DNA from 3 places in the Variovorax atrisoli genome. Region 1 is predicted to be linked to each of the others. Evidence: predicted binding sites of a transcription regulator. Region 1 holds the regulator's gene; each other region holds the start of a gene.
What was found. The regulator sigma-54, encoded in region 1, starts transcription at its own class of promoters, with help from an activator protein. The targets are predictions, from matches to a motif close to TGGCANGNAANCTGCTTT.

Region 2: a site for sigma-54 is predicted at 6,123-6,140, ahead of FHY06_RS17370 (TorF family putative porin). Genes of this name have one in related genera too.
Region 3: a site for sigma-54 is predicted at 3,975-3,992, ahead of FHY06_RS24930 (BMP family protein). Genes of this name have one in related genera too.

The regions. Positions count from the first base shown of each region.
Region 1 covers NZ_JACIBG010000004.1:118,249-127,989, reverse strand. Annotated here, with positions in the region: gene argS (arginine--tRNA ligase) at 1-624, shown strand, start outside; gene FHY06_RS15800 (SPOR domain-containing protein) at 636-1,415, shown strand; gene FHY06_RS15795 (thiol:disulfide interchange protein DsbA/DsbL) at 1,571-2,218, shown strand; gene lptA (lipopolysaccharide transport periplasmic protein LptA) at 2,418-3,134, shown strand; gene lptB (LPS export ABC transporter ATP-binding protein) at 3,131-3,925, shown strand; gene rpoN (RNA polymerase factor sigma-54) at 4,080-5,681, shown strand; gene FHY06_RS15775 (phospholipase D family protein) at 5,805-7,379, shown strand; gene FHY06_RS15770 (LysE family translocator) at 7,390-8,037, opposite strand; partial or broken gene FHY06_RS15765 (YceI family protein) at 8,087-8,734, opposite strand; gene FHY06_RS15760 (YceI family protein) at 8,814-9,431, opposite strand; gene FHY06_RS15755 (cytochrome b) at 9,428-9,741, opposite strand, start outside.
Region 2 covers NZ_JACIBG010000004.1:465,761-475,501, reverse strand. Annotated here, with positions in the region: gene FHY06_RS17385 (serine/threonine protein kinase) at 1-1,603, shown strand, start outside; gene FHY06_RS17380 (hypothetical protein) at 1,801-4,380, shown strand; gene FHY06_RS17375 (YifB family Mg chelatase-like AAA ATPase) at 4,423-5,967, opposite strand; gene FHY06_RS17370 (TorF family putative porin) at 6,182-7,060, shown strand; gene glnK (P-II family nitrogen regulator) at 7,128-7,466, shown strand; gene FHY06_RS17360 (ammonium transporter) at 7,496-8,932, shown strand; gene FHY06_RS17355 (SMP-30/gluconolactonase/LRE family protein) at 9,146-9,741, shown strand, end outside.
Region 3 covers NZ_JACIBG010000007.1:383,257-392,997, forward strand. Annotated here, with positions in the region: gene FHY06_RS24910 (gamma-glutamyltransferase family protein) at 1-1,184, opposite strand, end outside; gene FHY06_RS24915 (TetR/AcrR family transcriptional regulator) at 1,209-1,874, opposite strand; gene FHY06_RS24920 (amidase) at 1,871-3,076, opposite strand; gene FHY06_RS24925 (cysteine hydrolase family protein) at 3,076-3,873, opposite strand; gene FHY06_RS24930 (BMP family protein) at 4,051-5,034, shown strand; gene FHY06_RS24935 (ABC transporter ATP-binding protein) at 5,034-6,668, shown strand; gene FHY06_RS24940 (ABC transporter permease) at 6,665-7,747, shown strand; gene FHY06_RS24945 (ABC transporter permease) at 7,744-8,670, shown strand; gene FHY06_RS24950 (hypothetical protein) at 8,716-9,087, opposite strand; gene FHY06_RS24955 (FAD-dependent monooxygenase) at 9,293-9,741, shown strand, end outside.

The DNA.
Region 1 (9,741 bases):
GTGCGCGCCGGCCTGCAGGCCGTGGGCGAAGGCATCCCCGAGGGCTACCCCGACTACGTGCTGCACACCATGGTGCGCGTGATGAAGGGCGGCGAGGAGGTCAAGATCAGCAAGCGCGCCGGCAGCTACGTCACGCTGCGCGACCTGATCGAGTGGACCAGCACCGACGCGGTGCGGTTCTTCCTGCTGAGCCGCAAGCCCGACACCGAGTACACCTTCGACGTCGACCTCGCGGTGACGAAGAACAACGACAACCCGGTCTACTACGTGCAGTACGCCCATGCGCGCATCTGCTCGGTGCTTGCCGGCTGGGGCGGCGACGCAACATCGCTGAAGGACGTCGACCTGTCGCCGCTGGAAAGCCCGGCCGCCCAGGCGCTGATGCTGGTGCTGGCCAAATACCCGGCCATGCTGACGGCCGCCTCGAAGGACTTCGCCCCGCACGACGTGACCTTCTACCTGCGCGAACTGGCCGCCAGCTACCACAGCTACTACGACGCCGAACGCATCCTGGTCGACGACGAGAAGGTGAAGCTGGCCCGCCTGGCGCTGGTCGCCGCGACCGCGCAGGTGCTGCACAATGGCCTCGCGATTCTCGGCGTCAGTGCACCGAGCAAGATGTGAACCCCCTCACCATGAAGAAGACAAGAAGTCAACGCGGCAACATCGTCATCGGCCTGATCATCGGGCTGGTGCTCGGCCTGGGCGTCGCGCTGGGCATCGCGGTCTACGTGACCAAGGTGCCGATCCCGTTCGTGACCAAGACGCAGCGCGGCGGCGCCGAGCAGGACGAGGCCGAGGCCCGCAAGAACCGCGACTGGGACCCGAACGCGCCGCTGGCCGGCAAGGCCGGCGCACCCAAGCCGGCGACGCCGGCCGCCCCGGCAGGCCCGGTCAACCCGATCACCGGCGAGCCCGCCACCGGCAACACCGCCGCCGCTCCCGGCGGCGCCTCGCCCGGCACCGCGCCGCCGGTGCCCGTGGTGGTGGCGCCCAAGCCGCCGCGCACCGCACCGACGCCGGCCGAGGCCAACGCCCTGCCGCCGTCGAACGACCCGCTGGGCGACCTGGCCCGAGCCCGGTCGGGCAGCGTCTCCGGCTCCGGCAGCACGACCACCGCGTCGGCCGCGCCGAGCAGCAGTGGCAGCAACGCCGGCAGCAGCGGCTCGGGCCTCGATCCCTTCATGTACTTCGTGCAGGCCGGCGCCTTCCGCACCACCGAGGATGCCGAGGCCCAGCGCGCCAAGCTGTCGCTCATGGGCGTCGAGGCCAAGGTCACCGAGCGCGAGCAGGCGGGCCGCACCGTCTACCGCGTGCGCGCCGGCCCCTTCAACAAGAAGGACGACGCCGACCGCCTCAAGGAACGGCTGGACGGCGGCGGCATGGATTCGGCGCTGGTCCGCGTGCAGCGCTGAGCGGCGTCATCTGCCCGGCAACCGACACGAATAGCCCCCAAACTTCGCCGCGCGGCGTTTGCCGCCACCATCCACAGCCTCGGGCGCGCCGGATGCGGGGGAACTCCCCGCCGCGCGCCGGCTCAGTCTGCCGTAATAACTGGAGAGCTCTTTCAATGAAACGTCGTGACTTTTCGCTGGCCGCAACCTCGCTCGGGCTGCTGTCCCTGGGCGTCAACCCGGCCCACGCCCAGGCGCGTGTGCCCAAGGCCGGCTCCGAGTACCTGGTGCTCGACAAGCGCGTGCCGGTCGACGCGCCCGCCGGCAAGGTCGAGGTGGTCGAGTTCTTCTCGTACAACTGCCCGCACTGCAACGACTTCGAGCCGTCGCTGGAGGCCTGGCTCAAGACGATCCCGAAGGAAGTCTCCTTCCGCCGCATTCCCGTTCCCTTCGTGGGCAACGACGTCGAGGCCAAGCAGCGCCTGTACTACACGCTCGAAGCCATGGGCAAGGTCGACGAGTATCAGCCGAAGGTGTTCAACGCGATCCACGCGCAGCGCCAGAACGTGAACGGCGACGCCAACATCATCGCCTGGGCCACCGCCAACGGCCTGGACGCCGCCAAGTTCAAGGAAACCTTCACCTCCTTCGGCGTGGCCAGCAAGGCCAAGCGCGCCTCGCAGCTGACCGACGCCTACAAGGTGGCGGGCGTGCCGGCGATGGCCGTGGCCGGCCGCTGGTATGTCGACGGCGAGACCGCCGGCAACATGACCAAGGTGCTTCAGGTCGTGAACTATCTCATCGGCGAGGCCAAGAAGGGCTGACCCCCAGGCTTCGCGCACTTCGTGTCGCGCGCCTTCCCCCTTGCAGGGGGCAACACCGGCGGCCCGGTGAAGCCGGTTCCGCGGTGTTCGGGCATGAAGCCGGGAAGAAAGTCAAGCCCGCCTAGGCGGGCTTTTTCATCTGTGCGGGCGGGGCAGGAGCACGCAGCCGCATACAATGCCGAGCAAGTTTCGTGCCTCTATGACATTGCACTCTCACCCCACCACCTCCTTCCTGCGTCGCATCGGCCGGCTGGCCGCCGGCGCCCTGTTGCTGGCAGGCCTCGCGTCGGGCGCCGTGGCCGAGACCGCCGACCGCTCCAAGCCGATGAACATCGAGTCGGACGCGATGCGCTACGACGACCTGAAGCAGACCAGCGTGTTCACCGGCAACGTGCTGGTGACGAAGGGCACGATCATCATCCGTGGCGCGCGGCTGGATGTGCGCCAGGACGCCGAGGGCTACCAGTACGGCGTGGTCACTGCGGCGCCCGGCAAGCGGGCCTACTACAAGCAGAAGCGCAATGCGCCCGACGAGTGGATCGAGGGCGAGTCGGAAGTCATCGAGTACGACAGCCGCGCCGACAACGTCAAGTTCATCCGCAACGCCGTCATGCGCCGCCTGCTGGGCGCCACGCCCAACGACGAGAGCCAGGGCGCGCTGATCGTCTACGACCAGAGCAACGACACCTACACCGTCAACGGCTCGACCGTGCCGCCGAACACCGCCGTCAACGCCTCGGCCCCTGGCGGCCGCGTCCGGACCATCCTCACTCCCAAGGCCGCCACCGCGCCGGCCCCGGGCGCTCCGGCTCCGGCCGGCGGTGCCAAGGCCCCTGCGCCGGCGCCCACCCCGGCTCCCGGCGCCGGCCTGCGCCCGAGCACCACGCTCAGTGACCAGGGAGACACGCGCAAGTGATCGAATCCGCAGGAACCCAGGACGCCAGCGGCACACCGGGCAGCCGCCTGGTCGCGCGCGGCCTGAAGAAGAGCTACGGCAGCCGCACCGTCGTGAAGGACGTCTCGCTCGACGTGCAGAAGGGCGAAGTCGTCGGGCTGCTCGGGCCGAATGGCGCGGGCAAGACCACCTCGTTCTACATGATCGTGGGGCTGGTGCGCGCCGACGCCGGCGACATCTCCATCGACGGCGAGCCGATCGCGCACATGCCGATCCACCGCCGCGCCCGCATGGGGCTGAGCTACCTGCCGCAGGAAGCCTCGATCTTCCGCAAGCTCACGGTCGAGGAGAACGTGCGCGCCGTGCTCGAGCTCCAGAGCGAGCCCGACGCGAAAGGCAGGCTGGTTCCCCTGTCGAAGGAGCACATCGAGGAGCGCCTGACCGACCTGCTGGTCGACCTGCGCGTCGACCACCTGCGCGATTCGCCCGCGATGGCGCTGTCGGGCGGCGAGCGCCGCCGAGTCGAGATCGCGCGCGCCCTGGCCACGCAGCCGCGCTTCATTCTTCTGGACGAGCCCTTCGCCGGCATCGACCCGATCGCGGTGATCGAGATCCAGCGCATCATCAGCTTCCTGAAGGAGCGCGGCATCGGCGTGCTCATCACCGACCACAACGTGCGCGAGACGCTGGGCATCTGCGACCACGCTTTCATCATCAGCGACGGGCACGTGCTGGCACAAGGCACGCCTTCGGAGATCGTCGACAACGCCGAGGTACGCAGGGTGTACCTGGGCGAGCACTTCCGGATGTGATCATGTTGCGAGGGTCAACGGCAAGCGTGGTCGCCATGCGCGTGGAGCCCCTTCGCGAGGGCTGGTGTGCACGGCCGCCCGAAGCGGCCGGCCCGCTCCCGGCAGGGAACTGGCGTGGCGCGCGGCGTGCTGCCTCGGGGGGAGCCGTCTTCTCATGAAGCAGGGGTTGTCCCTTCGCGTTTCGCAGCACCTGGCGCTCACGCCGCAGCTGCAGCAGTCGATCAGGCTGCTCCAACTCTCCACGCTCGAGCTGAGCCAGGAAGTGGAGCAGATGCTCGACGAGAACCCGTTCCTGGAGCGCACCGCCGAGGAGGCCGTGCGCGAGGAATTCGGGCTCGACACCGCCGACGCGCCGGTCCCTCGCGATGACGGCGGCGATGGCGCCGACGGCGAGGGCGACTTCGCCCCCTCGGCCGCGAGCAGCAGCAGCGCGACTTCTTCCACGGAAGGCACGGCAGTCGCCGACGCCGACGGCCCCGCCGCCGAGATCGCCGAGCGCGAGCCCGACTGGGAAGGCGATGGCACCGTCGACATGGCGCCTGACGACAGCGAATGGGGCAGCGACGCGCCCGCGCGCCAGAACAACGCCGGCGACGACGAGCGCGCCGATGCCACCGAGCTCGCGCGCAGCCAGGAGTCGCTGCAGTCCTTCCTGCACCGCCAGGCACTGAGCCTGCGGCTCAACGAGAGCGACAGCGCCGCGCTGCGCTTCCTCATCGAATCGCTCAACGAGGATGGCTACCTCGAAGACTCGCTGCCCGCGCTGGCCTCGGGCCTGGCGGGCGACGACAACGACGAATTCGACGACCTCGTGCACCACTTCCAGGTGGCGCTGGGCCTGCTGCAGAGCCTGGAGCCCGCCGGCGTCGGCGCGCGCGACCTCGGCGAATGCCTGAGCATCCAGCTGCGCGCCATGGCGAGCGACGACGAGACCGAGGAAGAGGAACTGGTCCGCAAGACGGCGCTGGCCATCTGCAAGCAGCCCATGGAGCTGCTCGCGCGCCGCGACTTCAAGCGCCTGGCCACGCTCACCCGCAGCAGCGAGGAGCTGGTGCGCTCGGCGCTGCAGGTCATCGCGCGGCTGGAGCCCAAGCCGGGCCGGCGCTTCGTCGACGTGGAGCGCAACGTCATCGTGCCCGACGTGATCGTCACCAAGACCGGCCGCGGCACCAACGTGAAGTTCCGCGTGATGCTCAACCCCGACGTGATGCCGCGCCTGCGGGTGCACGACATCTATGCCGGCGCGCTGAAGTCGCACAAGGGCGAGGGCAGCCAGGCGCTGTCGCAGCGGCTGCAGGAGGCGCGCTGGTTCATCAAGAACATCCAGCAGCGCTTCGACACCATCCTGCGCGTGAGCAACGCCATCGTCGAGCGGCAGAAGAGCTACTTCGTGCACGGCGAGCTCGCCATGCGCCCGCTGGTGCTGCGCGAGATCGCCGACGAGCTGGGCCTGCACGAATCGACCATCTCGCGCGTGACCACCGCCAAGTACATGGCCACGCCCTTCGGCACGGTCGAGCTCAAGTACTTCTTCGGCTCGGCGCTGGGCACCGAGACCGGCGGCAACGCGTCGAGCACCGCGGTGCGCGCGCTCATCAAGCAGTTCGTCGGTTCCGAAAGCGTGAAGAAGCCGCTGTCGGACAGCCAGATCTCCGAGATGCTGAAGGAGCAGGGCATCGAGTGCGCGCGCCGCACCGTCGCCAAGTACCGCGAGGCGCTGCGCATCGCGCCCGCCAACCTGCGCAAAGCCTTGTAACTGGCACACCCCCAGGCTATGCGCACTTCGTGTCGCTTCGCCAACCCCCTTGCAGGGGGCAACACCTGCGGACCGGCGGAGCCGGTTCCGCGGTGTTCCTGGAATGGGCTCGCGTGGCGTTGGATGGTGGCTGCGGTGTTCGCCCTGCTCGTGCTGCTTGTCACGGGCTGCGCCACGCTGCCCGACGAGGCCCCGCGCCCGCCCACCAAGACCATCGCCGTCTCGGCCGACACGGCGCTCGGCAGGATCGCGCTGGCCTCCCAGCCCGACCCCGACCTGAGCGGCTTCCGCCTGATGCCCGGCGGCGACTTCGCCTTCGACACCCGCATCCAGCTCGCGCGCCGCGCGCAGCGCACGCTGGACGTGCAGTACTACCAGATCGAGAACGACGAGACCGGCCGCTACCTGCTGCGCACCCTGCGCGACGCCGCCCAGCGCGGGGTGCGCGTGCGGCTCTTGATGGACGACCTCTATACCTCCGGCGAGGACGAACTGCTGCTGGGCCTGGCCGCCACGCCCAACGTGGAGCTGCGCCTGTTCAACCCCTTCCCGGCAGGCCGCGGCAGCCTGCTGAAGCGCTTCACCGCCTCGCTCTTCGACTTCAGCCGCGTCAACCGCCGCATGCACAACAAGCTGTTCATCGCCGATGGCGCGATGGCGGTGGCGGGCGGGCGCAACATCGGCAACCAGTACTTCAGGCGCACCTCGGGCGAGAACTTCATCGACCTCGACACCTTCGTCACCGGCGCGCTGGTCCCGCGCCTTGGAAGCCTGTTCGACCAGTACTGGAACAGCGTCTACGTGCGGCCTATCCAGTCGGTGGTGGGCAGCAGCCTCTCGCGCGAGGAGCTTCAGCAGCGCTTCGAGCTCGCCACCGGCCCCGAGACCACGCCCCCGCCGCCCAAGCCCGCCCCCAACGACCTGCTGGGCTACAGCCCGATGGCCGAGGACCTGGACGCCGGCAAGCTCGGCCTGATCTGGACCACCGCCGAAGCCTATGCCGATTCGCCCGAGCGCGTGATCGGCAAGACCGCCTCGTATGGCGGCGTGCCGCTGCTGGACGTCGACAGCGTGCGCTACAACGTGGTCGAGCAGATGCGGCGCGCGCGTTCGGAAGTGACGATCGTCTCGCCCTACCTGATCCCCGGCGCCTCGGGGCTGGAGGTGATGCGCGAGATCCGAGGGCGCAACGTGAAGATCAGCGTGGTCACCAACTCGCTCGCCGCCACCGACGAGCCGCTGGTGCACACCGCCTACCGCCGCTACCGGCCCGACATGCTCAAGCTGGGCGCCGACCTCTATGAACTGAGCACCAACCGCACCCGCAGCAGCGTGAGGCTGGGCCTCTTCGGCACCTCGGTGGGCAGGCTGCATGCCAAGTCGGCGGTGATCGACCGGCGCATTCTGTTCGTCGGCTCGATGAACTTCGACCCGCGCTCGGAAACGCACAACACCGAGATCGGCCTTTTCATCCGCAGCCCCGAGATGGCCCAGCAGGCGCTGAAGCTCATCGACGTGCTCAAGCAGCAGGGCGCCTATAGGCTGCGCTTCGCCGAGGGCAGCAACGAGTCGCGCATCGAATGGGTCAGCGACGATGCGGGCAAGCTCACGGTGCTGACCGAGGAGCCCGATTCCCGCTTCTGGGACCGGACCATGCTCGAGATACTGGCCCCGCTGACGCCGGAGAGCCTCCTGTAGCCGCGCAGCCTCAGGTGCCGCGCACGGCCGACCACACGAGCCGCAGGCCCAGCAGTCCCATCACGCCGCCTGCCGCCCGGTCGATCCAGACCTTGTAGCGCAGGTAGGCCGAACGCGGCGCCGCCGACGAGAGCGCCAGCGCCACGATCGAATACCAGCCCGCCTCGATGCAGAAGATGACCGCCGGCACGGCGAGTGCCAGCACCAGCGGCACCTCGCGCGGCAGGAAGGCCGCGAAGATGCTCGCGTAGACCACGGCGGTCTTCGGGTTGCTCACCTGCGTGGCCAGGCCCAGCAGGAAGGTGCGCCTGCCGCGTCCCTGCAGGCGCTGCGCCGGATCGCCGGCCTCCTGCGCCACGGCCAGCGGCTGCCGCGCGCCGCGCCAGATGCGCACGCCCAGGTACACGAGGTACGCCCCGCCGAGTCCCTTGATCGCCAGGTAGAGCGCCGGCACCGCGAGGAACGCCGCCTGCAGCCCCGCCAGCGCCGCGATCGCGAACACCAGCCCGCCCGCGCCCATGCCGAGCGCGGCGGCGAGGCCGTCGGCGCGCGAGGTCACCGCGGTGCGCGCCACCATCACGAAGCTGGGGCCCGGGCTCATCGCGCCCACGGTCATGGCGCCGGCGATGCCGAGCAGGGCGAGGGTGGTGTCGATCATGGCCGTGTCTCCTTCTTTTCGTTCTGCTTCTTCGTACGGCGCGAGGCCGTCACTGCACGTTGACCGCCTCGACCTGCACCAGCAGCTTCACCTTGTTCTCGAAGCCGAAGTTCAGGCCTCAGGTGATGCCCCAGTCGCTGCGCTCCACGGTGGTCTCGAAGTCGCCGCCGCACACCTGGCGGTTGATCAGCGGGCTCAGGTAGCAGTTGAAGCGCACGGCCTTCAGCGTCACCGGGCGGGTCTGGCCCATCAGCGTGAGCCTGCCGGGCACGTCGACCACCTTGTCGCCGGAGAAGTCGATGCGGTCGGCCACGAAGCGGCCGGTCGGAAACTCGGCCACGTTGAAGAAGTCCTTGCTCTGCACGTGTCGGTTGAGCAGGTCGACGCCGGTGTTGATGGAGCTGATGTCCATGGTGATGTCGACCTTGCCGCTGGTGCCGGTGCCGTCGATCTGCACCGAGCCGTCCTTGGTGCTGAAGCGGCCGCGGTTGGTGGTGGTGCCGTAGTGGCCCATCTCGTACATGACGAAGGTGTGGGTCGGGTCGATCACGTAGTTGGCGTTCCTGGCCGGACCGCCCGCGGGCTTGGCGGCGGCGGCTGGCGCGAATTCCGATGGCAGCTGCACTTGTTGTTGTGCGTTGGCGATGCCGGTGAATGCGGCGGCCGACAGGGCCGTGGCGAGGAGGAGCTTTTTCATGGCGTTGTCTGCCTGAGTCATGAAAGAGAGGAAAGAAGAAATCCGGAATGTCCGCGCGAGGAAGGATGGGGCTGCGGCTTCACAGCGGCCCGAGCCCCGAGAGGGTGAACCTGAAGCGCACCTGCACCTCGTTGCCGACCACCGAGGTGTCGGTCCATTCGCCTTCGCCCACCTTGTAGTCGAGCCGCTGGATCGTAAGGCTTCCGGTGGCCACCGAGTAGTTGCTCCCCGGTGCAGGCGCGATGCTGACCGGCACCGTCACCTGCCTGGCAACGCCCTTGATGGTGAGCTTGCCCGCCATCTCGAACCTGCCTTCGCCCAGCGCCTTGATGGCGCTCGACTGGAAGCTCGCCTGCGGAAAGTGCGCGGCGTCGAACCAGGGCTGCTTGGGCAGCTCGGCGTCGCTCATCGGCACGCCGAAACCGGCGCTGGCGGTGTCGATCTGCAGCGCGACGCTGCCGCCATCGGGCTTCTTCGGGTCGAAGGCCACCTGCGCGTCGAATTTCCTGAAGCTGCCTTCCACGGGCACGCCCATCTGCCTGGTGACGAACACGATCTGGCTCTTGTCGGCGACCAGCTTCGCGGCGGGGGGCGCGGCCGGGCCGGCGCCGGCCGGCAATGCCGCCACAAGCGCCAGCAGCGGGGGAAGAAGCCGCGAAAGACCGCGGCAAAGAAGGCGGGAAGGAAGTGAGTTCATGATCCGGCAGATTCCTGTCGTGGCCCCGGCCACATCCGTTTGAGCAGACCGTCGCGGTCGATCCAGTGGTGCTTGAGCGCCGCCGCCACGTGTAGCAGCGTGATGCCCGCGAGCGCGAAGGCGCAGTTGCGATGCAGCGGCTGCAGCACCGCCTCGGCAAGATCGTGATCGACGGCCATGAAGTCGGGCAGCGCCAGCACCCCGAACCACGAGACCGGCATGCCCATGGCCGAGCTGTAGGCCCATCCGGACAGCGGCACGGCGAAGAACAGCAGGTACATCAGCGTGTGGCTGATCCGAGAGCCGGCCT
Region 2 (9,741 bases), 350 kb from region 1:
CGCGCTGGAGACGCTGCACCGCAGCCAGTGCTTCCATCGCGACATCGCTCCCGACAACATCTTCATCCAGCAGGACGACATGCCGGTGCTGCTCGACTTCGGCGCGGCGCGCAAGTCGATCGCCGACCTCGTCGACGAGGTGGCGGTGATGGTCAAGTCGGGCTACTCGCCCATTGAGCAGTACGCCGACGACAACACGCTGCTGCAGGGCGCCTGGACCGACCTCTACGCGCTGGGCGCGGTGCTGTACCGCGCGGTCACCGGGCACCCGCCGCCCTCGGCCGTGGTGCGCAGCGTGCAGGACGCCTACGTGCCGCTGTCGTCCATGGGCCGCGACGACCTTAGCCCGGCCTTCTGCGCCGCCATCGACCACACGCTGGCCGTTCACAGCAAGGACCGCACGCAGACCGTGGCCGCCTTCGCCGCCGAGCTCGGGCTGGTGAAGCTGGGCGACATCTACGTGAGCGGCATGGGCGTGCCGGCGGTGATCATTCCCGCCGCGCCCGTATCGGCCACGCCGCCGCCTCCGCAACTGACGCCACAGCAGTTCTCTCCGGTGTCGGCGCCCGCGCCGCTGGAGCCGATCGCGACGCCGGTGCCGGTGGCCGTCCCTGAACCGGTGCGCGCTCCTGCGCCAGCGCCGGCACCGCGCGCGGCGCAGGAGGATCGCGGCGCCCGCGCCAAGACCCAGGCCGCGCAGAAGGGCGCGGCTGCCGCGCCAGCACCGAAGCAGAAGCTCAAGCGCCCGCCATGGGGGATGGTCGGCATGCTGCTGATAGCCCTGGTCGCCGTGGGCGCCTGGATCGGCCTGCGCCTCACCTCGGGCATGCAGCCGCAGGAGCAGAAGACCGCGATGGTGCCGGTGCCGCCGCCGAGCGAGCCGATGTCGAGCAACACCGCGCCGCCGGCCGCGATGCCGCCCGCGGCCAACACCGGCACCACGCCTTCCACCGCCGACGGCGTGCCGCCGGCCGTGGCCGGCGGCGCTGCCGCCCAGGCTCCAGCTGCGGCGGCCAGCGCGCCCGTCGCAGGCGCCGCGCCGCTGACGCCGCTCGAAAACGTGCCGGCCTCCACGTCCGGGGCGACGCCGACGACGCCCGCAACGCCCGCCACGCCGGTCACCCCGCCCGAATCCGCGCTCGCCACCGCCGAGGCCGAGGACTGGAACCTCGCGCAGAGCGAGAACACGCGCGAAGGCTACGAGGCCTACCTGCGCCGCTACCGCCGCGGCCTGCACGCCCGCGAGGCGCGCAACGCCATCGCCGAGATCAACCGCGTCTCCCCGCCCTCGGTGCCCGTCGCTCCTGGCACGCAGCCGCCCGGAACCGCCGTCGCAGGTGCCGCTCCCGGCACCCCGGGCGCCACGACCACCGCGCCGGCGGCAGCGCCCGGCATGGGCCGCGTGCTGTTCAACGTCCGGCCCTGGGGCCAGGTGTTCGTCGACGGCGCGGACCGCGGCGTGAGCCCGCCGCTGAAGTCGCTGTCGCTGCGACCGGGCATCTACAACATCGAGGTGCGCAACGGCGATCTCGAGGTGTACCGGCAGCGCGTGACGGTGCAGGACAGCAAGTCGGCGCCCGTGGTGAGCCACGAGTTCAAGTAGCCGGATCCGGCGGCCCGACAGGGCTTTGGCCATAGTCCGCATCCTGCTTTTGCGGGATGGCGCTGCGCGTGGCCGCGCGGGAAGAATGCGTCGCTCCCGCGCGAAGCCGGCTTGATCTCTTCTTTCTTTCTCTCTCGGCCAGTCCGCCTTCCCGTGGGTGTCACCGCAGCCGGCCATCGGCGAGCAGGAGGACGACCATGAGCGCTACGACAAGCAGCGAAGAGGAAGAGCGGCCCGGGACTGCCGCCGCGCGCCGTTCGGAGCGCGTGGCCGTTGTCGCCATCCATGGCGTCGCCGACCAGAAATCCGGCGACACTGCGCGCGCCATCGCCTCGCTGATGGTGAATGCCGGCACGCCGTCGGCTCGCTACAGCCATGGCGACTGCGACAGCTTCATCGTGGCGGTGCCGCCGCTGAAGGCGATGGCCGGCAACCGCTCGTCGAAGCCGCTGCCTCCGGGCTCGACGCGGCGCGTCCAGCCATCGATGCAGGCGCCCGACTCGATGGGAAAGGCCTTCGAGCAATCGCTGCGCTCGGACTTCGTGCGCGATGAGTGGATCGTCGGCAAGGGCAGGCTGGATGCTTCCGCTGGCGCCAGGAACCGCGGTCCCACGCCGAGAGCCATGGTCTCGGCCGACGCGGGCATCGCCTTCAGCGACTACCTGCTCTCCAAGTGGAAGGGCGCCGACAACGAGGCCTACGAAGCCGCTCGCATCCGCATGACCCGCACCGCATCCGCTGCGGGCGCATCGCCGCAGCAGGTGGACGTGCACGAGATGTACTGGGCCGACCTGTCGCGGCTGTCGGGTGTGCTGCCGCGCATCGTCACCGAACTCTTCACCGTCGTGTTCCGCCTCTCGCTGCTGGGGCGCGATGCAGTGGATCGCGCGAGTGCCGAGGCCGGGCTGCGGCAGCCGGACGGCAAGCCACCGCGCCGCTGGCAATGGCTGGCGAACCTGCAGCGAGGGCTGGACTGGGCCTTTTCCAACCTGCTGGCCAACCTGTTCTCGCAGCTGCTGCTCATCGGGCTGCTGATCGTCGCCTGGGGCGTAGCGCAGCCGCACACCGCCGTGCTGCGCACGGTGCTGGCCGTGGCAGCGCCGGCGCTCGCGCTGTGGTGGTACTGCTACCGGTATGGTGCGCGGCCTGCGAACCGCTTCGCTGCGGCAGCCTGCGCGATAGCCGCCACGGCGCTGCTGCACTGGGTGCCGGCGCACTGGGTGGTGGGCGTGGGCTGCCTGGCGCTGCTCGGACTGCTGTTCGACTACGTCCTGCGGGTGGCGGCCGCGCGCTTCCCGGCGATGCGCGCGGTGGGGCTCGCCTTCCTCGCGGCCACGACGCTGCTGTTGCTGGGGCACCTGGTGTCGGCCACGTTCGCGTCCAGGGCGCAAGCGGTCGACCTGCACGACTGGGTGCGCGCCGGCATGCGCGCATTCGAGTTCATGCTGCTGGGCATCGTGATCTGGTGGGCCGCGGCGGTCGTGCCCTTCCTGCTGTGGTTCGTCCTTGGACAGATCGCGGCTCGTGACGGCGATGCCGCGCGCGGCAGCGTGGCGACCGGGCGGTTGGGGCTGATGGTGTCCATGGCTTCCTTCGTCGCTCTCTCGATGGCGATCTGGGCGTTGCTCACCACGCTGGTGGAATTCGGCGCAGAGGGAACTTCGTATTGCCCGCTGATCTTCGACGTGGCCTCGGGCTGTTTCGACAAGGGCTCCAACTTCCTGCACCAGCGCTATCTCCGCAGCACCGAGACCTTCGTGCTCGCGGCAGGCCTTACGCTGGCGCTGCTGCTCTACATGATCGTGGTGCTCGTGCCCAGCGTGCTCGCCGAAATCAGGAACGGCGTAGGCACGGCGCAGGATCTGGGGCGTTGGCTCAGCGGCGGCTACCGCCGGCTCGAAGCCGTCGTCACCGGGCTTGCGGCAACCAGCGTGGTGGTGGCTGCCGTCGTCGGCGTCGTGCTGCTGCTGGCGCGCTGCGGCATCTTGCCGAAGGACCTGATAGGCGGCGCGTACATCGAATGGTTCGGGCCTCTGTCGGAGAGCGTGCTCAAGCCCCTGGTACTCAGTGCCGCCACCGCGGCCGCGGCGCTCTCGGCCTTCGGCGGGGTGCTGTCCCGCTACGTGCCCTGGCTGCGGCTGCCGCTCGACGTGGCACTGGACGTGGACAACCATTTCCGCGAGTTCCCGCGCCACGCCATCCCGCGCGCCCGGATCTTCTCGCGCTACGTGGCGCTGCTCGAACACCTCGTGGCGCAACAGTACGACCGTATCGTGATCGTGGCGCACAGCCAGGGCACGGTGATCTCCACCGAACTCCTGCGCTACCTGCAGCACCGCGCGCAATGGCAGGCCGATGCCGGCATCGAGGACCGCGTCACGCGGCTGTGGCCGCAGCTGCAGGGCAAGCTTCACCTGCTGACCGCGGGTTGCCCGCTGCGGCAGCTGTACGCGGCGCGCTTTCCGCTTCTCTACGAATGGGTGGGCCGGGCCAGGACGCCGGGCAACAGCGGCCCGCTCGCCCGCGACGTCGGCGCCAACCGGTGGGTCAACCTGTACACCACCGGCGACTACGTCGGCCGCTGGCTATGGTGCGACCCGCCTCCTGCGATCGACACCGTGGGCGGCCATGCGACGCTCTGGAACCCGGCGCCGGCCTTCGCGCCGGGGCCCTACGGATCGGAGCATGACGTGTGCATGGGCATCGGCGCGCACACCCACTACTTCGAGCAGGGCGGGACTCATGCAGCGCAGTGGATCGATTCGCTGGTGAGCTGAGGGTCGCGTCGAGAAGCTCTTCTTCTTTTTCTTCTTCTACTTCTAGGCAGCCCCGCGCAGCGCCCTTCGGTACTGCACCGCCTCCGCCAGGTGCCCGACCTGCACCGCCTCCGACCCTGCCAGATCCGCAATCGTGCGCGCCACCTTCAGCGCCCGGTGCGTGCTGCGCGCGGACCATCCGAGCTTGGCGGCGGCGTTGAACATGAATGCGCGGGCCGTGTCGTCGAGGGCCGCGTGGCGGTCGATGGCCGCGCCGTGCAGTGACTGGTTGGCATGGCCCTGGCGCTGCATCGCGCGCTCGCGTGCGGCGACGACGCGTTCGCGGATGCTGTCGGTCGATTCGCCCGCAGGCGCTTCGAGCAGCAGCTGGGCCGAGACCGGCGGCACTTCGATGTGCAGGTCGATGCGGTCGAGCAGCGGGCCGCTGAGCTTTCCCTGGTAGCGCGAGACCTGTTCCGGCGTGCAGCGGCAGGGCCGCGCCGAGGAGCCGAGATAGCCGCAGGGGCAGGGGTTCATCGCGGCGACGAGCTGGAAGCGCGCGAGGAACTCGGCGCGCTGCGCGGCGCGCGCGATGGTGATCGTGCCGGTCTCCAGCGGCTCGCGCAGCGCTTCGAGGGCGGATCGGGCGAACTCGGGGAATTCGTCGAGGAAGAGGACGCCATGGTGCGCGCGCGAGATTTCCCCGGGGCGCGGCGGCGAGCCTCCGCCGACCAGCGCCACGGCGCTCGCAGTGTGGTGCGGAGCACAGGTAGGCCTCACGCGCCAGCGCTGCGTCGCGAAGCGCCCGCCCAGGCTGGCCACTGCGGCGCTCTCCAGTGCCTCGTCGATGTGCATCGCGGGCAGCAGGCCGGCGAAGCGCTGGGCCAGCATCGACTTGCCCGAGCCGGGCTCGCCCACCATCAGCAGGCTGTGGCCGCCCGCCGCGGCGATCTCGAGCACGCGCTTGACGCCGGTATGGCCCTTGACTTCGGCCAGGTCGGCGTAGCGGGGTGGCGCCACGTCGGGCGCGGCGTGGATGCGGGCCCAGCCGTCGTCCGCGGTGTCGGGCAGCTGGGAGGCTTCCTCGTCGGTCGCCACGAACTGGCGCACCACGTCCAGCAGGTGCTTCGCGCCGTAGACCTCGCCGCCCGGCACCAGGGCCGCCTCCAGCGCACTCTCCAGGGGCAGCACCAGCCGGGTCGCGACGCCGCGCGTGTGCAGGGCGAGCGCCATGGCCAGGGCGCCGCGGACGGGCCGCAGCTCACCCGACAGCGAGAGCTCGCCGGCGAACTCGTGGCCGGCGAGCTTCGCGTCGTCGATCTGGCCGCTGGCGGCGAGGATGCCCAGCGCGATGGGCAGGTCGAAGCGCCCGGAGTCCTTCGGCAGGTCGGCCGGCGCGAGGTTGACCGTGATGCGTTTGTTATTGGGAAATTCCAGCCCCGCGTTCTGGAGCGCCGAGCGCACGCGCTCGCGCGCCTCCTTGACCTCCGTTTCGACCAGTCCGACCAGCGTGAAGCTGGGCAAACCGTTCGCCAGATGCACCTCTACCGTGACACTGGCCGCTTCAAGACCCAGCAAGGCGCGGCTTTGCACCAAAGACAGTCCCATTCCTCTCCCTCTCCCCAAGATGGTGCGCACTTTTTGGGCGTTCCCGCGGTGGTGCGGCGCACCGTGCATCTGCAACCACTCGCAACAGGTGTTGTAACGATTTGGCTCTCAACCACGACGTGGGGGCGGTTGCGAGAGGAGGCATTCGTGCACTTTGGCACGCTCCCTGCTTTGAACCCCTCGGTCCCACAACACACCTTCGAGGAGTTCCCTGATGACGCACCGTACCGCCGCCCAGGCGCTGATCGTTCTGGCCACCGCATTGACCGCGTCCGGCGCGGCCCTGGCGCAGACTGCAACGACCGACGCCGCAGCAGCACCGGCTGCGGCACCCGCACCGAACCTCACGGGCAACGTGTCGATCACCACGAACTACAAGTTCCGTGGCCAGGACCAGGACATGATCGGCAAGAACGACTACGCCAAGACCAAGGGCTTCAAGCCCGCCATCCAGGGCGGCCTGGACTACGCCTTCGGCGACAGCGGCTTCTACGTCGGCAACTGGAACTCCAGCGTCAACTGGCTCAAGGGCAACAGCATCGAGATGGACGTCTACGGCGGCTACAAGTTCAAGGCCGGCCCGCTGGACATGGACGTCGGTGCGCTCACCTACATCTACCCGGGCAACTCCTCGGGCAACACCACCGAGCTGTACGTCGGCGCCACCTACGCGAACGACAGCTTCGGCTCCTTCACCGCCAAGTACTCGCACACCGTGTCGAAGGACTACTTCGGCTACGCAGGCAACAAGGCCGGCTCGGGCCTGAAGGGCACGAACACGGGCTACCTGAACCTGTCGTACAGCAAGGAGATCGTGCCCAAGGTCACGCTGAAGGCCGCCGTGGGCTTCACCAACATGTCCAGCGACATCCGCAGCCTGGGCTACAAGAGCTACGTCGACTACAACATCGGCGCGAGCTACGACTTCGGCAACGGCCTGTCGCTGACCGGCTCGGTCCAGGGCGCCAACAAGAAGAACTCGTACCTCGCGGTGAGCAACCCGGGCGTCGACTTCGGCTTCGGCACCTTCGGCACGACCTACTACTCGCCGAACAAGGCCCGCTTCATCGTCACGCTGACGAAGACGCTGTAAGCCATACAACAACGAGGCGTGGCCCAAGCTGCCGCGCCACTTCATTTCCATCCGAAGGAGAAAACTCATGAAGCTGGTCACAGCCATCATCAAACCGTTCAAGCTCGACGAAGTGCGCGAAGCGCTGTCGGCCATCGGCGTGCAGGGGATCACCGTCACCGAGGTGAAGGGTTTCGGCCGCCAGAAGGGCCACACGGAGCTCTACCGCGGCGCTGAATACGTGGTCGACTTCCTGCCCAAGGTCAAGATCGAAGCGGCCGTCTCCGACGACCTCGTCGATCGCGTGATCGAGGCGGTGGAAGGCGCTGCGCGCACCGGCAAGATCGGCGACGGCAAGATCTTCGTCTACAACCTCGAACAGGTCGTTCGCATCCGCACCGGCGAAACGGGCCGCGAAGCCCTCTGATCGAGTCCTGGCCCGAAAGAACAACGACTATGAAAAAACTGCTTGTCTCTCTTGCGCTCGGCTTGAGCGTGTTGGCTGCCGGTACCACCGGCTTCGCGCAGACTCCCGCCGCGGCAACCGCCGAGGCTCCGGCCGCGTCGGCACCCGCTGCCGCCGCGCCCGCCCCGGCTGCTGCTCCCGCAGCGGCAGCCCCGGCCGCCGCCGATGCAGCTCCTGCTGCGCCCGCCGCGGCCCCCGCTCCGAAGATCGACTCCGGCGACACCGCCTGGATGCTGACTTCGACCCTTCTCGTGATCCTGATGACCATCCCCGGCCTCGCGCTGTTCTATGGCGGCCTGGGCCGCTCGAAGAACATGCTGTCGGTGCTGATGCAGGTCTTCGTGATCTTCTCGCTGATCAGCATCCTGTGGGCCGTCTACGGCTACAGCCTGGCCTTCTCGGGTGACGGCAACTTCTTCGGAGGATTCGACAAGATCTTCATGAAGGGCATCACGCAGGAGACCTTCGGCGCGCTGACCACGATTCCCGAATACGTGTTCGTCGCCTTCCAGGGCACCTTCGCGGCCATCACCGTGGCGCTGATCGTCGGCGCCTTCGCGGAGCGCGCCAAGTTCTCGGCCGTGTTGCTGTTCTCGGTGCTGTGGTTCACCTTCAGCTACGTGCCGATCGCCCACATCGTGTGGGGCGGCGGCCTGCTGGGCAAGGACGGCGCTCTGGACTTCGCCGGCGGCACCGTGGTGCACATCAACGCCGGTGTGGCCGGCCTGGTCGGCGCCTACATGGTCGGCAAGCGCGTCGGCTACGGCAAGGAAGCCTTCACGCCTCACTCGCTCACGCTCACCATGGTCGGCGCTTCGCTGCTGTGGGTCGGCTGGTTCGGCTTCAACGCCGGCTCGGCCGGTGCTGCCAACGCCGTCGCCGGCCTGGCCTTCGTGAACACGGTGCTCGCCACCGCCGCCGCGGCCCTGTCGTGGATCCTGGGCGAGAGCCTGCACAAGGGCAAGGCCTCGATGCTGGGTGCAGCATCCGGTGCCGTCGCCGGCCTGGTGGCCGTCACGCCCGCCGCCGGCTTCGTCGGTCCGATGGGTTCGATCGTGCTGGGCCTGCTGGCCGGCCTGGTCTGCCTGTGGGGCGTGGGCGGCCTGAAGCGTATGCTCGGTGCCGACGACGCGTTCGACGTGTTCGGCGTCCACGGCGTGGGCGGTATCCTGGGTGCCATCCTGACCGGCGTGTTCGCGGCCAAGGGCCTGGGCGGCACCGGCGGCGCGACCCCCGACACCTTCGCGATGGGCGCACAGGTCTGGATCCAGATCAAGAGCGTGCTGCTCACGATCGTGTGGTCTGGCGTCGTGGCCTTCATCGCCTACAAGATCGCCGACCTGACCCTCGGCCTGCGTGTGTCGGAAGAAGAAGAGCGCGAAGGCCTCGACATCTCCTCGCACGGCGAGACCGCATACAACAGGTAAACCCCCAGGCTTCGCGCACTTCGTGTCGCGCGCGCCTTCCCCCTTGCAGGGGGCAACACCAGCGGCCCGGCAAAGCCGGTTCCGCGGTGTTCCCCGACTGAAGAAAAAGTTTCAAGCGAGGTCTCCTTTGGATGTTCAGCCCGCGAGCGCTTCGGCGCCAGCGGGCTTTTTTTTGTCCGGGGCCCCGGCGGGCGGGAGCAAAATCTCGCCACCATGTGGACCTCCATCGAAGACAGCCTCTGCGAGCTCGGCGAATCGCCGTTCTGGCATCCCGAAGAACGATCGCTCTACTGGCTCGACATTCCCGGCCGTGCAGTGCTGCGCACGCGCGGTGAGATCGGGTCGCCGGGCGCGAAGGTCGAGCGCTGGCCCCTGCCCACCGAACCCGGCTGCATGGCGCCCGCGCGCAGCGGCGGCCTGGTGATCGCACTGCGCGACGGCATCTACCGTGCGCGCGAATGGGGTGGCGAGCTGGCCGTGATGGCGCGCGTCGAGCACGACGTGCGCACCATGCGCTTCAACGACGGCAAGTGCGACCCGCTGGGCCGCTTCTGGGGTGGGTCGCTCAACGAGGCGAAGGACCGCGCCAACGCCGCGCTCTATTGCTTCGACGCGCGCCCCGGCACAGGCGTCTCGCCCACGCTCACGCAGATGGCCAACGAGTCCACCACCGCCAACGGCCTGGCCTTCTCGCCCGATGCGCGCACCCTCTACTGGGCCGACACCGCCGCGCACGTGGTCTGCGCATGGGACTGGGATGCCGAGGCCAACTCGCTCTCGCACGCCCGCGTGTTCCACCAGTTCGACGC
Region 3 (9,741 bases), on a different contig from region 1:
GCATCGTGGTGGAAGGCCGCGCCGCGGTTGTGCCACAGCACGCCGGTGTCGCCGGCCACGACGCCGCTGCCCCAGTCGTAGTAGATGCTCTGCAGCACGCCCGCTCCGCGGCCGGAGGCATCCGCGGCCGCGAAGAACACGGTGTCGCCCTGGCGGAACCGCTGGGGCCAGGGCATCGCCCGTGCGTCGGCCTGCGCCCGCGCCGCCTGCTGGCGAATGTAGGCGGCGTCGAGCAGCCGCTGCACGGGCACCTCGGCGAAATCGGGGTCGGCGAGGAAGCGGTCGCGGTCGACGAAGGCGAGCTTGATCGCCTCGACCATCCGGTGGAAGTGCTCGGCACTGCCTTCGGCGATGCCGGAGAAATCCTGCTCGCCGAGGATGCCCATGGCTTCCAGCGTGGCGAAGCCCTGCGTCGGCGGCGGCAGGCTCAGCAGCGTGCCGCCGCGGTAGGGCACGGCCAGCGGCGTCACTTCCCGGGCGCGGGTGTTTCGCATGTCGTCCAGCGTGAGCGGCGAACCCGCGGCCTGCAGGCCGGCCGCGAGACGGTGCGCGACTTCGCCTTCGTAGAACTCGCGCGGGCCCTGGGATGCGAGCCGCGACAGCGTGCGTGCAAGCCCGGGCTGTTGCTGCTGCTGCTGTTGCAAAGAGCCGGTGGGAAACGCCGCGTCGAAGCCGTGCCAGTGCTGCGCCTCCGCGGCCCGCATCTCGTGCCAGAAGCGCTGCGAGGCCGACACGGCGAAGCCCTCCTGCGCATGCTCGATCGCGCGAGACAGCAGCGAGGCCCAGCGCTGGCGGCCCTGCCAGTCGCGCGCCGAGATGTCGAAGGCCCGGGCCCAGCTGTCCACCGCCGCGGCCGTGGTCAATGCCGACGCGCCGCCGCGCAGCGGGACCGGCCCCGCCAGCGGCGGAAGTGCTGCGGCGGCCTGCCCGATGCCGGAGATGCCGCGCACCGGCGCACCGGGCTGCGCGATGAGCCAGAAGCCGTCGCCTCCGAGCCCGGTGAAGTGCGGGCACACGACGCACAGCACCGCCGCCATGGCGATGGCGGCCTCGATGGCGTTGCCGCCGTCGGCCAGCACCTCCAGGCCCGCCGCACTGGCCAGCGGATGGGGGCTCGTCACCATGCCTCGCCGGGAGGTGGCCGAAGCAGGGGCGGCGGGCTGGTGTGCGGGCTCAGCGGACATGGAAGCAGTCATGCGGAAGTTCGTTCATGGCGCCTGCGTCAGGAAGGCCGCCACCATCTGGCGGGTCATCTTCTGGTGCGCCTTCTGCCAGGCCGCGGCCTGCAGGTCCTTGTTGAAGATGCGCGACAGCGTGAACGCATGGGCGCGGCCGTAGTACGACAGGCTCACCATCGCCACGTACAGGTGCAGCGCATCGATGCCGCTGCGCACGACGCCGGCCGCCACCCCGCGCACGAGCAGGCGGCGGATCAGCGCGATCACCGGCGACGACATCTCCGGGATCCGGTTCGAGCGCGCGAGATGCCGCGCCTCGTTGAGGTTCTCGAAGGCCAGCAGCTTGCGCAGCCGCGGGTGCGTCGCGAAGTGGTGGTCCACGAAATCGGCGATGTGCAGCAGGCCGGTCAGCGGCTCCTCGGCCTCAGGGTCCAGCCGGAGTTCTTCGTGCCGCAGGTCGGCCATCACCGCTTCGAGCACGGCGACGTACAGGTCGTCCTTGCTCCCGAAGTAGTGGTACAGCATGCGGATGTTCGTGCCGGCGAGCCGTGCGATGCGTTCGGTGCGCGCGCCGCTGTAGCCCTCGTTCGAGAACTCGTCGATCGCGGCTTCCAGGAGCTTCGCGCGCGTGAGTGCGGCGTCGCGCCGCGCGATCGTCTCCTGGGCCGGCGCCTGCCGTGGGGAAAGTTTGCTCATGGTGTGGATGGGAATGCAGGCGCTAGTGTCGCGGCAAGTTCGAGCAGCCGTTCGTCATTGCCCCTGGCCGAGATGAAGGATGCGCAAGGCGGCAGGCCCTCGGCAGCCGGCAGCGGAAACACCACCTGCGGCAGGCCCGCATGGCCGGCCACCGCGCCGAGCGCCAGTGCGCGCTCGTAGAAGGCGTCGCGCTGAGCCGCATCGGCCCGGCGCGACAGCGCAAGGCAGGGTGCGGCGGGAATCAGCCATGCCTCGTCGGGGTCCATCCTCTGCGCCAGCCGCGCGGCGGCCTGCGCGCGCCAGTCGCTCCAGCGCGTTCCCTGCGCGGCATCGAGCGCCAGTGCCGCCTCGAAGCGTGGCGCGATGGCGGCGCCGAAACGCGGCCGCCGTCGGTGGATCCACGGGCCGACGTGGGCCTGGATCTCCAGGCCCTGGAGCACGGCATAGGCTTCGAACCAGTCGCGCCAGTCGCCGCCGCCATAGGCGCTGCGCTCGCTGTCGATGCGCATCAGGCGGGCCCACGCGGCCAGCGGCTCGCGCACCGCGGGCTCCGCCAGCGCCAGTGCGTCCGTGGCCACGCACAGGCGCAGGGGCGGCGCGGACCGGTCGCCGCCGATGCGGGCTTCGGTGCCGAGCAGCGCCTGCCCGGCGCGGCGCAGCAGGTCGGCATCGCGCGCGAACCACCCCACCGTGTCGTAGCTCGGTGCGAAGGGTAAAACCCCGTCGAGCGGGATCCGGCCGTGCGTGGGCCGCATCGCGGCGACCCCGCAGAACGCCGCCGGCACGCGCACCGAGCCGCCCGTGTCGGTGCCCAGCGCCAGGTCGACCTCCGCCCATGCGACCGCGGCGGCGCTGCCGCTGGACGACCCACCGGGCAGCCGATCGGGGTCGCGCGGATGGCGCGGCGTGCCGTAGTGGGCGTTCTCGCCCTCCAGGCTGAAGGCGAGTTCGTCGCTGATCGTCTTGCCGACGACCCGCGCGCCTGCGCCACGCAGCGCGGCCACGCAGGGCGCGTCGTGCACGGCCGGCGCGTGGCTGGCGGCCCAGTCCGGGTTACCGCCGCCGGTGACTGCGCCTGCGATGTCGATCAGGTCCTTCACGCCCAGGCGCACCCCATTCAGCGCGCCATTGCCGGTGGCGGGCCGCTCGCAGCGGGGGCCGGGCATCCAGCCGCCCGATCCGTGCGCTGTCGCCGTGTGCATCAGGCGGGCAGCGCCGCGAGCACGGCGGCCGAGTCGGTCACGAAGCCGAAGCACTTCTTGACGTTCCAGATCGTCGCCTCGGTGCAGAAGTCCGGCGAGCTCGTGGCGCAGCAGTCGCTCAGCATCACGCAGCCGTAGCCCAGGAAGTTGGCGTCGGTGAGCGTGTGCAGCACGCACTGGTCGGTGTTGCAGCCCGCGAAGAGGATGCTGCGCACCCCGAGGTTGCGCAGGATGCTGTCCAGCGGCGTGTCCCAGAAGCCGCTGATGCGGTGCTTGTCGACCAGGAAGTCGCCCTCGTGCGGTGCGAGCTCGTCCACGATGGCCGCGGCCCACGAGTCCTTCTGCAGCACGTGGCCCTTGCCGCCGGGCAGCGGGTCGCCCAGGCCGACGCCCGTGCCGCTGTTCTTGTACAGATGGATCTGGTTGGGCGGCATGTTGGCCAGGTCCGGGCGGTTGCCCCAGTTGACCCAGACGACCGGCACGCCGGCACGGCGCAGCCCGGGCAGCAGCTTCTGCAGCGGCGCGATCGGCGTGCGGTCCGCCGCGTAGTTGCCGCCGATGTGGTCGACCCATCCGCCCTCGGTGCAGAAGTCGTTCTGCAGGTCGATGATGACGATGGCCGTGCGGCGCAGGTCGAGCACCACGTTCTGCGGCTGCGCCTGCACCCGGGCGCGCAGCGGCGCGGGCGGCTCCACGGACATGTCGACCTCGCGCTCGCTGGCGACCCAGTAGTACTGCTGGCCCAGGCCCAGGGCGCCGTCGGGCCGGGCATCGGGAAGATAGGGGTGGCGTTTCATCAAAGGCTCCGGTGGTGTGCGGGCGAAGGGCGCATCGCCGCAGGCTGGTGCATTCGTTGCGGTCGCCGCACCGATATGCGGCAAAAAATCGGCGAATTCACTGGCACTGTTATTGCGATGCGTTGTCGGTAAGTAATTGATTAGTTACTTAACCCTCCAACTAGCGAAAGGCATGCCATGCAGATTCCGTCCCTCTCCCGCCGCGCCGCCGTCCTCGCAGGCGTCAGCGCCTTCACCACCCTCGTGCTGAGCCTGCCGGCCTCGGCCGCCGATCCGATCGCGGTCGGCATCCTCATTCCCGGTTCCAAGTCGGACAAGGGATGGATGGAGTCCGGCTACGACGGCCTCGTGGCCGCACAGAAGGAGTACGGTGCCAGGATCAAGGTGCAGATGATCGAGAACATCAACTACGCCGACATGGAGCAGGCGCTGACCAACCTGGCCAGCAAGAACGCGCTCGTGATCGGCGTCGGCGGCCAGACCCAGGCGGCCGTGCTCAAGGTGGCCAAGCGCTTCCCCAAGACGCACTTCTCGATCGTCGGCGGCAACAAGGCCGAGGAGACGGCCAACGTGGCCGGCTACGACGTCAAGCAGGCCGAGATCGCCTTCGTCGCGGGCGCCGCCGCTGCGATGCTCTCGAAGAACGGCGCGGTGAGCTACGTGGGCGGCATGGAGATCCCGTCCATCGTCAACGCCGGCAAGGAGTTCGGCAACGGCGCCAGGTACATCAAGCCCGGCATCAAGTACTTCGAGAACTACACCGGCGACTTCGACAACGTGGCCAAGGCCAAGGAAGCCACGCTGGCGGCCATCGCGCAGGGCGCCGACGTGCACTATCACATCCTGAACCTCGGCCTGCGCGGCATGGAGCAGGCGGCCAAGGAGAAGGGCACGAAGATCATCGGCAGCTACACCAACCGCTGCGGCACCGATCCGCTCTATCCCGCCTACAGCATCACCGGCGTCGGCTACCAGGTGCAGTACGCCATCAAGGAGGCCGTCGGCGGTACCTGGAAGGCCGGCTACAAGCCCTTCGGACTGGCCATGGGGCCGAACGCGTCGGACATGGTCATCTGCGGGGCGACCGACGAACAGAAGGCCAAGCTCGAGCAGATCAAGAAGGACATCCTGTCCGGCAAGATCAAGGTGCTGGAGGGCTGATGCACGAGCGCCAAGCCATCGGCCTCCATGACGGCATCAGCGACGGCGGCCCGGGGCTTGCCGCAGCCCCGGTCGCCGCGCCGCTGCTGAAGCTGGAGGGGCTGTCCAAGCGCTTCGGCGCGCTGCAGGCGCTGCAGGACGTCTCGCTGGCGCTCCATCCCGGCGAGGTCCACTGCCTGCTGGGCGAGAACGGCGCCGGCAAGTCCACGCTGTGCAATCTCGTCTTCGGCGTGCACGCCGCGGACGCGGGCGAGATGACGCTGGCCGGCGAGACGTTTCGCCCGCGCTCGCCGGCGGATGCCCTTTCGCACGGCATCGCGATGGTCCACCAGCACTTCAGCCTCGTGCCCGACATGACGGTGCTCGACAACCTGCTGCTCGGCCAGGTGCGCGGCGTGCTTGACCGCAAGGCCGGCGCGGCGCGCATCGCCGCGATGCGGGAGCGCTACGGGCTCGCGCTCGATCCGCATGCGAAGGTGCAGGACCTGTCGGTGGGCGAGCGCCAGCGCGTGGAAATCGTGAAGTGCCTGGTGCGCGAGCCGCGCCTGCTGGTGCTCGACGAGCCCACCGCCGTGCTGCTGCCGCAGGAGATCGAGGCATTGCTCTCGGTGTGCACGCGCGTGGCGCAGCAGGGCTGCGGCGTGGTGCTGGTCACCCACAAGCTGGCGGAGATCCAGCGCGTTGCGCGGCGTGCGACCGTGCTGCGCGGCGGCCGCGTGGTGGCGCGCTCGGACGCGCCCGCACAGGACATTGACGCGCTGGTGCGCGCGATGATCCAGCGCGACCTGCAGGCGCCTGCCGCCGCGCCGGTTCGGGCGTCTCGTGCGTCCCGGCCGGCACCGGGCAGCCCGACGCGCGAGGCGGCGCTGCTGGCCGACGGCCTCACCGTGCGCGACGCCGATGGCGTGGTGCGCCTAGACAACTTCACCCTGCTGGTGGAGCCGGGCGAGATCGTGGCCATCGCCGGCGTCGAGGGCAATGGTCAGAGCGAGCTGGGCGCGGTGCTTTCGGGAATGCTGCGTCCCACCGAGGGGCGCTATTTCGTCTGCGGCGACGAGATGACGCGCGCCACGCCGCGCCAGCTCAGCGCCGCAGGCTGCGGCGTGGTGCCCGAAGACCGGCACGCGCTGGCCTGCGTGACAGGCATGAACGTCGCAGAGAACATCATGCTCGACCGCCTGGACCGGTTCCGGCGCTTCGGCCTCCTCGACCGCGCGGCCATGCGCCGCGAGGCGCTCGACCTCATGCAGCGCTACGACGTGCGCGCCGCCAGCCCCGACGTGCTATTCGGAGGCCTTTCGGGCGGCAACCAGCAGAAGGCGGTGCTCGCGCGCGAGCTCACGCTCGAGGGCCTGCGCTTCCTGCTGGCGGCGCAGCCCACGCGCGGCCTGGATGTCGGCGCGGTCGAGGCCGTCTACGGCCACATCCGGGCCGCCGCTGACCGCGGGGTCGGCGTGCTGCTCATCTCGTCGGAGCTCGACGAACTGCTGAGCGTCGCCGACCGCGTGCTGGTGCTCTACCGGGGCCGGGTGATGGGCGCATGCCCCACGGCGGGCGCCGACCGCGCGCGCATCGGTGCCTGGATGGCCGGGCACCGTGACAAGGAAGATGTTGCAGAGGAGGTCGCCCCATGAGCGGTCCTGTACTTGCCTGGTCGCGGCTCAGGCCGACCCCCGCCCTGCAGGTCTCGGCAGCCGCCGTGCTGCTGGCCTTCGGCGTCGGTGCCTTGCTGATCGCCGCGCTCGGCGTGCCCGTGGGCGATGCGGTCGCCGCATTCGCGGACGGCGCCTGGGGCTCGTCCTATGCGCTGGCTGCCTCGATCAACCGTGCGCTGGTGCTCATGCTGGTCGGCCTGGGTTTCATCCTGGCCGAGCGCGCGAACCTCACGAACGTGGGCGGAGAAGGGCAGATTGCCGTCGGCGGCATCACGGCCACGGCGCTCGCGCTGTGGCCACCCGTGGCGCAGCTGCCGTGGGGGCTTGCCTTCGTCGTTCCGATGCTCGGCGCCTGCGCGGCGGGCGCGCTCTGGGGCGGCATCGCCGGCGTCCTGCGCGTCAAGATGGGCACCAACGAGGTCATCGCGACCTTGCTGCTGTCATTCATCGCCATCTGGATGGTGTACGGCAGCGTGCAGTCCGAGCACCTGCTGCGCCGGCCGATGACGAGCAGCGCGACGCTGCCCGAGTCGCTGGAGATCCCGGTGGCGACCCAGCTGCCGCTGCTCACCGGTGATGCGGGTACGCCGCTGCACGTCGGCCTGCTGATCGGGGTGGTGCTGGCGGTGGCGGTGGCGCTGCTGCTCAACCGCACGGTGACGGGACTGCAGCTGCGCGCGACCGGCCTCAACCCGCGTGCGGCCCGCCGCGCCGGCATGCCCATCGACCGCCTCGCCATCGGCGCGCTCTGCGCAGCCGGCGCCTTCGGCGGACTGGCCGGCGCCTTCATGCTGCAGGGCGAGCAGTACACGCTCAAGGCCGGCTTCTCGTCGGGCTACGGCTTCGACGGCCTTGTGGTGGGCCTGCTCGCACGCGGCAGCGCGACCGGCGTGGTCGCGGGCTCGCTGCTCTTCGGCTTCCTGCGTTCGGGCGGGATCAACATGGAAATGGTGGCGCAGGTGCCCACCGCCCTGGTCGTGGTGATCCAGGGTCTCATCATCGTGACGCTCGCCGGGGCAGCCATCGGCATCCAGCGCATGGAGGCGCGACGCAAATGATCGATCCCGAACTGGCCGCCGTCTTCGTCGGCTCGAGCATCCGGCTCGCCGCGCCGCTGCTGCTCGCCGCCAGTGGCGAGCTCGTGAGCGAACGGGCCGGCGTGCTCAACATGAGCGTGGAGGGCCTCATGCTGGCCGGCGCCTTCGCAGGCGCCACGGCCTCGTGGGCCACCGGCTCGCCGTTGCTCGGCCTGCTCTGCGGCGTGCTGTGCGTGCTGCCCATCGCGTGGCTGCAGGCCTTCCTGAGCATCACGCTGCGCGCCAACCAGATCGTCACCGGCATCGGCATCAACATCCTGGTACTCGGCGCGACAACCCTGGGTTACCGGGCGATCTTCGGCAGCCGCTCGCGCGCCGAGATCCCGGGCCTGGACAAGTGGGCACCGCCCGGGCTGTCGGAGATCCCGCACCTGGGCGAGCAGGTCTTCCGGCAGGCATGGCTGCTCTATGCCGCCATCGTGCTGATCGTGCTCGTGGGCTGGGTGATGCGCGCCACCGCGCTCGGCTTGGCGATCCATGCCGCGGGCACGTCGCCGCAGGCGGGGAGCCATTCGGGGTTGAAGGTGAGCCGCATCCGCTACGGCGCCGTGCTGTTCACCGGCTTCATGTCCGCGCTGGCGGGCTGCTTCCTGTCGATCGGTGACATCCACACCTTCACGGAAGGCATGACCGGCGGCGCCGGCTACCTGGCGATCGCGGCGGTGATCTTCGGCAACTGGCGCCTCGGTCGGACCGTGATGGCCTGCTGCCTCTTCGGAGCCGCCACTGCGCTGCAGTTCCAGCTTCCAGCGATGGGCATCGAGGTGCCCAGCGCCCTGCTGATCGCCTTGCCCTACGTGCTCGCGCTGCTGGCGGTGGGCGGGCTGGTCGGTCGACAGGTCGCGCCCGCGGCGCTCACGAAGCCGTTGCCCGCGCAGGGCTGAAGCGCAGGTGCCGAGGAGGCGGCCCTGCGCGCGAGACGGCCGGCCTCAGTCGCGATCCTCGTAGTAGCGGCGGTACTGCTCGCGCTCCCACTGGCGGCGGCGCCATTCGCGACGCTCGGCACGGCGCTCTTCCCAGCGTTCGGCGCGACGTTCCTCCCAGCGCGCGGCCGGGTCGTAGTAGACGGGCGGCGGAACGGAGTAGACCGGCCGCGGAGCCTGGTAGTAGGTCGGCGCCGGATGGGTGTAGACGGGAGCCGGCTCGTAGTAGACCGGCGCCGGCTCGCTCACGACCACGCCGGGGACGTTGATGCCGACGGACCAGCTGGTGCCGGCGTTGGCCGATGCGGCGACGGTCAGGGCGCCGGCGGCAACGAGGCCTGCAGCGGCGAGCTTGAAGACGGTTCGCGAGAGAATCATTTTTCAACTCCAGAGGGCGGGAATCGCCCTGATGCGCTTCCAACGGACGGCGACCCGATACCGCGCACATCGCGACGGTGAAGAACGTTCCCAAATGTCACTGCGCCACGGCCTGCTGCGGCGCCCGCGATCCTTCGCGCATGTCCGGGCAACCATTGCCGTTCACCTCCCATTCACTTGTGAGCAAATGAAAAAGGATTCACGGATGAAAGAACATGCAGTCGTGATCGCCGGCGCGGGGCCGACGGGCTTGATGCTCGCCGGCGAGCTGGCCCTGGCAGGCGTCGACGTCGCCATCGTCGAGCGCCGCCCGGACCAGGCGCTTGCAGGCTCGCGCGCCGGCGGCCTGAGCTCGCGCTCGCTCGAGGTCCTGGACCAGCGCGGCATCGTCGAGCGGTTCCTCGCGCAGGGGCAGAAGGCCCAGGTCACGGGCTTCTCCGTCACCCGACTGGACATCAGCGACTTCCCGACCCGGCACAACTACGGGCTGGCGCTCAGGCAGAAGCACATCGAGCGCATCCTCGCCGCGTGGATCGACGAGCTCGCGGTGCCGATCTACCGGGGGCACGACCTCGCGGGCTTCGTGCAGGACGAGGCGGGCGTCACCATCGAGCTTTCCGGGGGCGAAGCGTTGCGTGCCGCGTATCTCGTCGG